Regions from separate parts of the Cupriavidus sp. 01L45 genome, predicted to be linked through region 2. Evidence: riboswitches for the same ligand, from Rfam matches in the RefSeq annotation. Region 2 holds a riboswitch; the other holds the start of a gene.
The links. Region 2 has a riboswitch for cobalamin ahead of AC1DT6_RS18910 (TonB-dependent receptor). Riboswitches for the same ligand answer to the same signal wherever they lie in the genome.

Region 1 (4,208 bases), on a different contig from region 2:
AAGGTGCCACGCTCGGCCAGGGTATCGATGCTGGCCTCATCGGGTTCCGATTTCATCAGCCAGTACTGGCGGGCGCGCGTGGTGGCATTGGCTTGCGTGGATCGGCTCATGGGCAGGCAGGGCAGGCGTGACGTTGGCGACAGCGCTATGGTGCAGCAAGCCCGGCCAAAAGAAAACCGTTTGCCCGACGCGGGCCGGCGTGGGCGCGCATCAGCAAGGAAGCGGGGGCAGGGCGCAGGAGGGAAACATGGCGGCGCAAGAAAGCGCGGCACAAAAGGAAAAGGCGGTGGTTAAAAAACCACCGCCTTTAGAGGGGTCCCCGCCTCGGCCGCTGGATCGGCATCCTGAACCCAAGTGAGGTTCAGAGTGGCTGCGGAAGCCGCATTTCGGGTACATCACTGTTTCAGGGAGTCCAGACTGCGACTATGAACCAAGCGACGCGCTCGCCCACACGGCATAATCCCGCACCAACAAATGCTTATCGGTTCAAGGAATATGATCCTGACGAACCAGGCAGGGAAACTGTCAAACGTCTGACCTTTATTGCACTACCGAACACAACGGCTCCGGGAGGGCTGTCAGACGTTTGCCGTTTCGAACTTGGATGGGATGAAAACGGCGGTCAGGCGCGATAACCCGACCTAAGGTGCCGCAACTATGTGGCTTGGTGCGGCTTGGCTCCACTATACACCGCACCGCTTTCCATACCAAGCCCGTCGTTGCGTGTCGTTACATTTTGCTGACGCGCGCGGCATGTCGGGCACATCGCGGCTCCCCTGTGCCGTGCGGTACACCGCCTGCGGTGCGTTCAGTTGCGCGGCGCGGGCGCATTGGTACCCACGTGCGCGTACTGCCGCAGGGCTTCGTCCGCGCGTTCGTTGAGTTCGCGAATGCGCGCGCGCACGGCATCGACGGGAATCGCGCCGTCCTCCTGCTGCTTGCGCTTGAGCGAGAGCAGGTCGGAGGCGATGCTGATGGCGGCCATCACGGCAACGCGTTCCACGCCTTTGGCGGACACGCCGCCCTTGAGGCGGGTCATCTGGTCGTCTACCAGTGCCACGGCTTCCAGCAGCGCGGCTTCATTGTCGGGCGAAATGGCGAAACGGTAGGACTGGCCGGCAATGTTCACTTCGACTTGCTTGTTGCTCATGCGTTTTCTCCGGGAGCCTTGTGATCGGCGCGGCTGGCCGCCTCGCCTTCGCCCAGCAGGTCGAGCTGGCGGGCGTCGCTGGCGGTGGGCAGCTTGTCGAGGATCGACTGGATGCGCAACTGCGCTTCCTCGATCTTGATATTGAGCAGCTCGCGGTCTGCCGCCATGGCTTCGCGGTCGCCGCGCAGCTGGCTGGCCTCGGCCTGCAGGCGTTCGATCTCCTCGCGCAGCCGCTGGTTCTCCGCCGCAAGGGTATCGGCATGGTGCAGCACACGCCCGATCTTGGCGGCGAGTTGTTCGAGTTCGGTGAGCATAGAGCCTGTCATATCTAGGGTCTCGGGTTTTGGGATTTTAGCCCAAGCGCTATCGTGAGGACGGCGAACGCAGGTGTGTGTGACCGGGCCTGCGCGCCGAAGTTGCATGCATCGTCGCTTAACGGCATTCCGGGCGACGGCTTTATGCCTGTTTTCAGGCGCCCGCCACTGGTTTTCCGCCGGAATCACGCGGCATTGACGCTTGCCCTGAAACTGCCTACACTCGCGCACGTTCCAGGTGCTCGTAATCCTATTCACTACAGGGTTGCAGTTCAACGGGAAACAGGGAGCCAGCCGCCGCCGCCAGGGCGGGGCCGTGCCAACCTGTGCTGCCCCCGCAACGGTAAGCGACCGCGATCGCAAGATCGCAAGGCCGACCCACAAGCCACTGAACCGCAAGGTTCGGGAAGGCGGTCGGACTGGTGTCGCCAGCCCGGATACCGGCCTGGATGAGAGTGCGCTGCCTTTTGCTGTCTTTTTGCGGGAACCGGCGGCGTGCTTCGTCGCCAGACGGTCCGCGGGGGAACGGACCAGGCAGATCTCTCCCACAATCGCATCATGCGCTCATCGTCCTACAGGTCGAGCCGTCCGGCATTGCCGGCGCGCCGTCACACCGCCCCCGTCTTCGTCTCCCGGCAACTGCCCGCAGCGCTTGCCGCCTTGCTTGCCGTGAGCGCGCCTGGCATCGCCATGGCCCAGTCCGCCGGACAATCCGCCTCGCAGCCCGCGGCCGATGCGCAACTAGACCCGGTGGTGGTCACTGCCACCCGCACTGTCCAGCCGTTGACCGAGGCGCTGCCGCATACCACCGTAGTGACCCAGCAGGACATCGTCAACTCGCAAGCCATCGACCTGCGCTCGTTGCTGCGCACGCAGGCCGGCGTGGAGTTTGCCGCCAACGGCGGCCTGGGTGCCAATACCAGCCTGTTCATGCGCGGGGCCAACTCCAACCAGACGCTGATCCTGATCGACGGCGTGCGGATCTCGGCTGCCAGCAGCGGCACGGCCCAGCTCTCGAATATCCTGCCCGACCAGATCGACCATATCGAGATCGTGCGCGGCAATGTCTCGGCGCTCTATGGCTCGGATGCGATCGGCGGCGTGGTGCAGATCTTCACCAAGAGCGGTGCGGGCCAGGCTCCCGCAGCCAACGCTCAGATCGAATACGGCAGCAACAATACGCGCCAGGGCACGGTGGGCTACGGCGGCCAGGTGGGCGATACCTCGTTCAATATCACCGGATCGGCCGTCAAGACAGACGGTTTTTCGGCGATCAATGCGGCCCAATGGAACGGTGACAATCCGGCCAAGGCAAAGAAGGGCACAGGCCCGAACCCGAACGACAACCCGTATGACAACAAGAGCGTATCGGGCCAGGTGAAGCATCGTTTCACCAGCGACTGGGACGCCGGCGTCACCGCCTACTACTCGAAGAGCAAGCTCTCCTACGACACCACGACAGGCAAACCGACCGATGTCTGGTGGATGAACAGCGAGTTGTACACCGTATCCGCCTTTGTCAACGGCAAGTTCACCCGGGACTGGACCACGCATTTCAAGATCGCGCAGAGCGGGGACAATAGCGAAAACACCCTGAACGGACTGTTCAACAGCAACTTCAACACGCGCAACCGCCAGTACACGTGGCAGAACGAATATGCGCTGGCGCCCACCCATAAGCTGCTGTTCGGCACGGAGTATGCGCAGCAGGAATTCAGCTCGAACACGTATGGCGCGCCGGGCCGCAATATCATGTCGGTGTTCGGCGGCTACGATGGCCGGCTGGGCAAGCACCAGCTGCAGCTCAATGCGCGCAACGACCATTACTCGGATTTCGGCAGCCAGGCGAGCTATTTCGCCGGCTACGGCTATAACGTGACCGAGGCGTTCAAGCTGATCGCCAACGCCAGCAATGCCTTCCGCGCGCCCACCTTCAACGAACTGTACTATCCCAACTATGGCCAGCCCGGCATCCAGCCCGAGCGCGCCAAGTCGGTCGAGCTGGGCGCGCAGTACAGCACGGACAGCGCCGGCCTGCTGCGCGTGACCGCGTTCGAGACCCGCTACGACAACCTGATCACCGCCGCGTTGCAGCCCAACGGCTTGTTCCTGGCGCAGAATATCAACAAGGCCAAGGTGCAGGGCATCGAAGCCTCGTGGCGCGCCAGGCTGATGGGCACCGATGTGGGCGCCAGCGTGACCTTCCAGAACCCGGTGGACGAGCAGAGCAATACGCAGTTGCTGCGCCGCGCGCGCCGCCATGCCGCCTTCGACGTGGGCCGCCAGTTCGGCGCCTTCCGCCTGGGCGGCGAGTGGATTGTTTCGTCGGCCCGCCTCGATAGCGGATCGCGTACCCTGGGCGGATACGGTATCGTCAACCTCACTGCCCGTTACAACATCGACAAGCAATGGTTCGTTGCCGCCCGCGTGGAAAACCTGTTCGACAAGAACTACCAGCTCGCCTATCCCTACAACACGCAGGGACGCGCCGGCTTTATCACGCTGGGCTGGCGCCAGTGATGGCGGCCGCCTGAGATGCGTCGCGCGCTAGCCGTCTGGCTGATGCTTGCCGCCGCCGGCGTGGCGGTGTTCCTGCTGTCCCTGGCGGTGGGCAGCGTGCCGCTGTCGGGCACGCAGGTCTGGCAGGCGCTGTCAGGCGCCACCGACGATACCGCCGGCGCGATCGTGCGTGAGCTGCGGCTGCCGCGCGCGGCGGCCGCCTTCGCCTGCGGCGGCCTGCTGGC
Region 2 (4,208 bases):
GGGGGTCGGTGGCCGTGGCGTACTGCGCGTAGACGGAAAAGGCGGGTGTGAATTCGTAGACCGTGCTCGCGCGCCAGGTGACGTTGTTGAAGCTGCGGGTCCAGTCGTCGCCGGAGACCAGGTTGCCGCGCTCCAGTTCGGCATGGTCGAGCCGCACGCCGCCGATCACCGACCATTGCCGGGTCAGCTTGAGGCGGTCTTCGCCAAACAGCGCGTATTGCGTGGTGTGGGTACGGAAGCGCGGCGACGTGACGATGCCCGGCGGGCTGAAGAACTGGCCCGGATCGAACTGGTAGGCATTCACGGTGGAGGTACCGCCGTAGGGCGAGTTGTTGCTGTGGGTGAAGTTGATCCGGTTGACGTCGAATCCCACCAGGGCGGTATTGGCCATGCCGAACAGCTGCCCGTCGATCTTCAGGTCGGCGCGGTCGCCCACCTGCTCCTGGTTGTGCAGGATTTCCAGGTAGTCGGTGCGGCGCACCTGGCCGGTTGCCGGCAGGAAGGTATAGGACTCGGCATCGCGCCAGTGGCGCTGGCTGGTGAGGTAGTAGAACTGGTTGCGCACCGTCACTCGCTCATTGGGCTGCCATTGCGCGGCGAGCCGGGTCCAGCGGTCGCGGTAGGTGATCTCGGCATCGCCGACGTTGTAGTTCTTCTTGCGCAGGGAGGTGTCCAGGCTGCCGCTGACCAGCGGCGTGCCCAGGTATTGCATCGGGTGCTGGTCGCCGTCGTCATAGGACAGCGTCATATTGAACTCCGGCGATACGTCGAGCCGCACCGCGGCCGACACCGCCACGCTGCGCGAATCGCCCCGGTCCACCCAGCCGCCGGAGCGCGCGTAGTTGGCATTGAAGCGGTACGAGAGATTCTCGTTGACCGCGCCGCCGCTGTCGAAGGCGGCGCGCGCGGTGCGCTGGGTGCCGCCGGTGAGCTGCAGCTCGTTGGCGATCGGCGCGCGCAGCGGCTTCTTGGGGATCACGTTGACCACGCCGCCGATCGCGCCCTCGCCGTACATGACCGAGGCCGCGCCGCGCAGGACTTCGATGCGGTCCGCCGACCAGGTGTCGAAGGGGAAGGTCACGGTGCCGGAGGCGACGTAGAGCCGTGTGCCGTCGTACAGCTGCATCACCGAGCCTTGTCCGGAGAAGCCGCGCGCCGTGAGCGACGTGCCGCCGTTGCCGGGGGCGCCGTTGGAGGTTATGCCGGTGGTGCGGGTAACGGCTTCGCGCACCGACTGGTCGCCGCGCTCGCGTATCGTCTCGCCGGACAGCACCTCGACGCTGGCAGGCGTTTCCAGCGGGGTCAGGCCAAGCCGGCTGCCCGTGCCCGTGGGCTCCGACAGTGCCAGCCCTGGCAACTGCGAGTCACCGGTGACCATCACCGCCGGTAGCACCGTGGTGTCTTTCCGAGACGGCTGGGAGCGCTCCGAGGCTGGCGTATCGTCCGCGGCCCAGGCCGCGTCCGTGCCCAGCGTGGCAAAGGCCCCGAGCGAGAGCGCGAGCGCGCAGTGGTGCGCCAGCTTGCGCGGGGCGGGAGTGAAAAGGTGCCTGGAGGAGCCCGGCAGGGGGGTGCGGGCAATGCGAGGGCGCGCGGACATGGACTTTCCATCGTTGGCCGCAGGCGACCCCGCCTGGCGGCAATGAACGAAGAAGCCACGGACGAGCGCGCAGTGGCGGCGGGCCCATGGCCAGCCGCCTCACGCCTGGCCGCCCGTCCGCAGCCTCGGTGATCGGTCGAAGGCCGGTATCCGGGCTCGCAGGGGGACGCCTGCCACTGGGGCGCGTCCGGGGTGCCGCCTTCCCACGCATCGATGCGCAGTGGCTGCCGCTGCCTACGGGCGCGGCGTGACACCTTTGTACCTGCTGACCGTTGCGGGGGCAGCACAGGATTTGCCGCGGCCTGGCCGTGGCGCACCTGTTTCCCGTTTAACCCCCGCCGCTTGACGCGCGCGAGGGCACCTTCGAACCATTTGCATTCCAATTGCAATTCACTTGCAACAGTGAATCCGAATGCGAGGCGGATTGTAGCCGCATTCCAGTGGTTTTTGACAGGCATATTCGGGTGGCCGGCAATGCACCATGAGAGTGCCGGCGTCCTCGTCACGACGGGATCTCTCTTCACTGTGGTGCTTTGTACGATATAGATGCCGCTTCTTGCTTTTTTCTTGCGGGCTTTCCCCAGTTGACGCTAAAGAAGGCGCAAGCCGTTCCGATATCCCGGAGATGCCGCGTGTCTCCCGCATCGCTGGTACTTGCCTAGAAAAAGCGAACTTCATGAATCAACTGACCTTGCGAAAAAAGCTGTGGATCCCTCTCGTGCTGGCCTGGCTAGGTCTGCTCCTGCTGACCGTGATGCACGCCTTCCAGACCCGCCAGTTGCAGATGGCGGACCGTCGTGGCGAACTGGCCAACGTGGTCGATATGTCGCTGTCCCTGGTGCGCGACTATGCCGAGCAGGCACGCCAGGGGAAGATGACCGAGGATGAGGCCAAGGCCCAGGCCACTGCCCGCATCGCCGCGCAGCGCTATGGCAAGGACGGCTACATCACCATCGTCAGCGCGGATTCCGTGATGCTGATGCATCCCATCAACGCCAAGCTCAATGGCAAGAACCTGCGCGATTTCAAGGACGCCAAGGGCAACGCCTTGTACGTCGATATCGCGGCGCGTGGCGCTTCGGCGGAAGGCTCGGGTCATCTGGACTACTGGTGGCCCAAGCCTGGCAGCGACCAGCCAAGCCCGAAGGTCGGCTACGTGGCACGCTACAAGCCATGGAACTGGGACCTCGTCGCGGGCACCTATATGGATGACGTGGAGGCGCAATTCCGCACCTCGCTGTATCAGTCGCTCGGGCTGCTGGTGTTGCTCGGCATCGTGATTTCCGTGGTGGCGACGCTCCTGATCCGCAGCATCCAGCGCTCGGTCGGCGGCGAGCCCGCCACCGCGGCGGCGCTTGCGTTGCGCATGGCTGGCGGCGACCTCACCGCGCAGGTCACGGTCGCCCCGGATGACCGCGCCAGCCTGATGTACGCGATCGGCCATATGCGCGACCAGCTCGCGCGCACGGTCTCGGGGATCCAGCAGTCGGCCGAATCCATTACTTCGGCCGCGCAGGAGATTGCCTCCGGCAATACCGACCTGTCGAGCCGTACCGAGCAGCAGGCTGCCTCGCTGCAGCAGACCGCGGCCAGCATGGAGCAGATCACGGCGACGGTGCGCCAGAATGCCGACAACGCCACCGAGGCCAGCCAGTACGTGGCCGACGCCTCGCAGATTGCGCAGCAGGGCGGCAGCGTGGTGAGCCAGGTGGTGGACAAGATGCGCGGCATCACCGCCAGCTCGCGCAAGATCAACGACATCATCGGCGTGATCGACGGCATCGCCTTCCAGACCAATATCCTGGCGCTGAACGCCGCGGTGGAAGCCGCTCGCGCCGGCGAGCAGGGGCGCGGCTTCGCCGTGGTGGCGGGGGAAGTGCGCAATCTAGCGCAACGCAGCGCGGGCGCGGCCAAGGAGATCAAGACGCTGATCGTCGAGTCGGTGGGCCAGGTCGACAGCGGCTCTGCCCTGGTCGAGCAGGCTGGCCAGACCATGGCCGAGATCGTCAACGCGGTCAGCCGCGTGACGTCCATCATGGATGGCATCGCATCGGCCACCGCGGAGCAGCGCACCGGCATCGAAGAGGTCAATCGCGCGGTCGCGCAGATGGACCAGATGACGCAGCAGAACGCGGCGCTGGTGGAGCAGGCGAGCGCCGCCGCCGCTTCGCTGGAAGATCAGGCCGACGCGCTGCATCACGCGGTGTCGGCGTTCCGCCTGGCTGCCTGAGTATCCGCCCCGGCAGGGGCGGCAAGCCGCTGCTTACAGCAGCGACTTGCCCTGGGCGAGGACCTTGTCGCAGACCTGCCTGGTGACCTGATCCTTGAGGCCGCCGCCGCTCAGGTCGAACTGCTTGCCGTCGCTGTTGTGCAGGATGCCCTTGGCACCGTCGGTATAGCCGCTATCGGCGGTGGGCGAGCCACCTTCAACCTTGCCCAGCAGTTTGTCCTTGACGGAAGCGGCGCCGCTGGCGCCGCCGAGATAGTTGTTCTTGACGCAGAATTCCAGTATGCCGGCGATATTGCCGGTGCTGCCGGACGTCAGGGATTGCAGCGAAGGCATGCTGCCCATCCCGCCCAGGCTGCCGAGTCCGCCGATGGCGCCCTCGCT

Region 1: another riboswitch for cobalamin. It lies ahead of AC1DT6_RS00985 (TonB-dependent receptor plug domain-containing protein); the one in region 2 lies ahead of AC1DT6_RS18910 (TonB-dependent receptor).

What each region holds. Positions count from the first base shown of each region.
Region 1 covers NZ_JBFTSG010000001.1:208,867-213,074, reverse strand. The annotation lists gene AC1DT6_RS01005 (EVE domain-containing protein) at 1-110, opposite strand, end outside; RNA gene ssrS (6S RNA) at 313-523, opposite strand; gene AC1DT6_RS00995 (cell division protein ZapA) at 809-1,150, opposite strand; gene AC1DT6_RS00990 (hypothetical protein) at 1,147-1,464, opposite strand; cobalamin riboswitch at 1,684-1,927, shown strand; gene AC1DT6_RS00985 (TonB-dependent receptor plug domain-containing protein) at 2,023-3,984, shown strand; gene AC1DT6_RS00980 (FecCD family ABC transporter permease) at 4,000-4,208, shown strand, end outside.
Region 2 covers NZ_JBFTSG010000026.1:52,887-57,094, reverse strand. The annotation lists gene AC1DT6_RS18910 (TonB-dependent receptor) at 1-1,597, opposite strand, end outside; cobalamin riboswitch at 1,722-1,977, opposite strand; gene AC1DT6_RS18905 (methyl-accepting chemotaxis protein) at 2,274-3,827, shown strand; gene AC1DT6_RS18900 (YjjA family protein) at 3,861-4,208, opposite strand, start outside.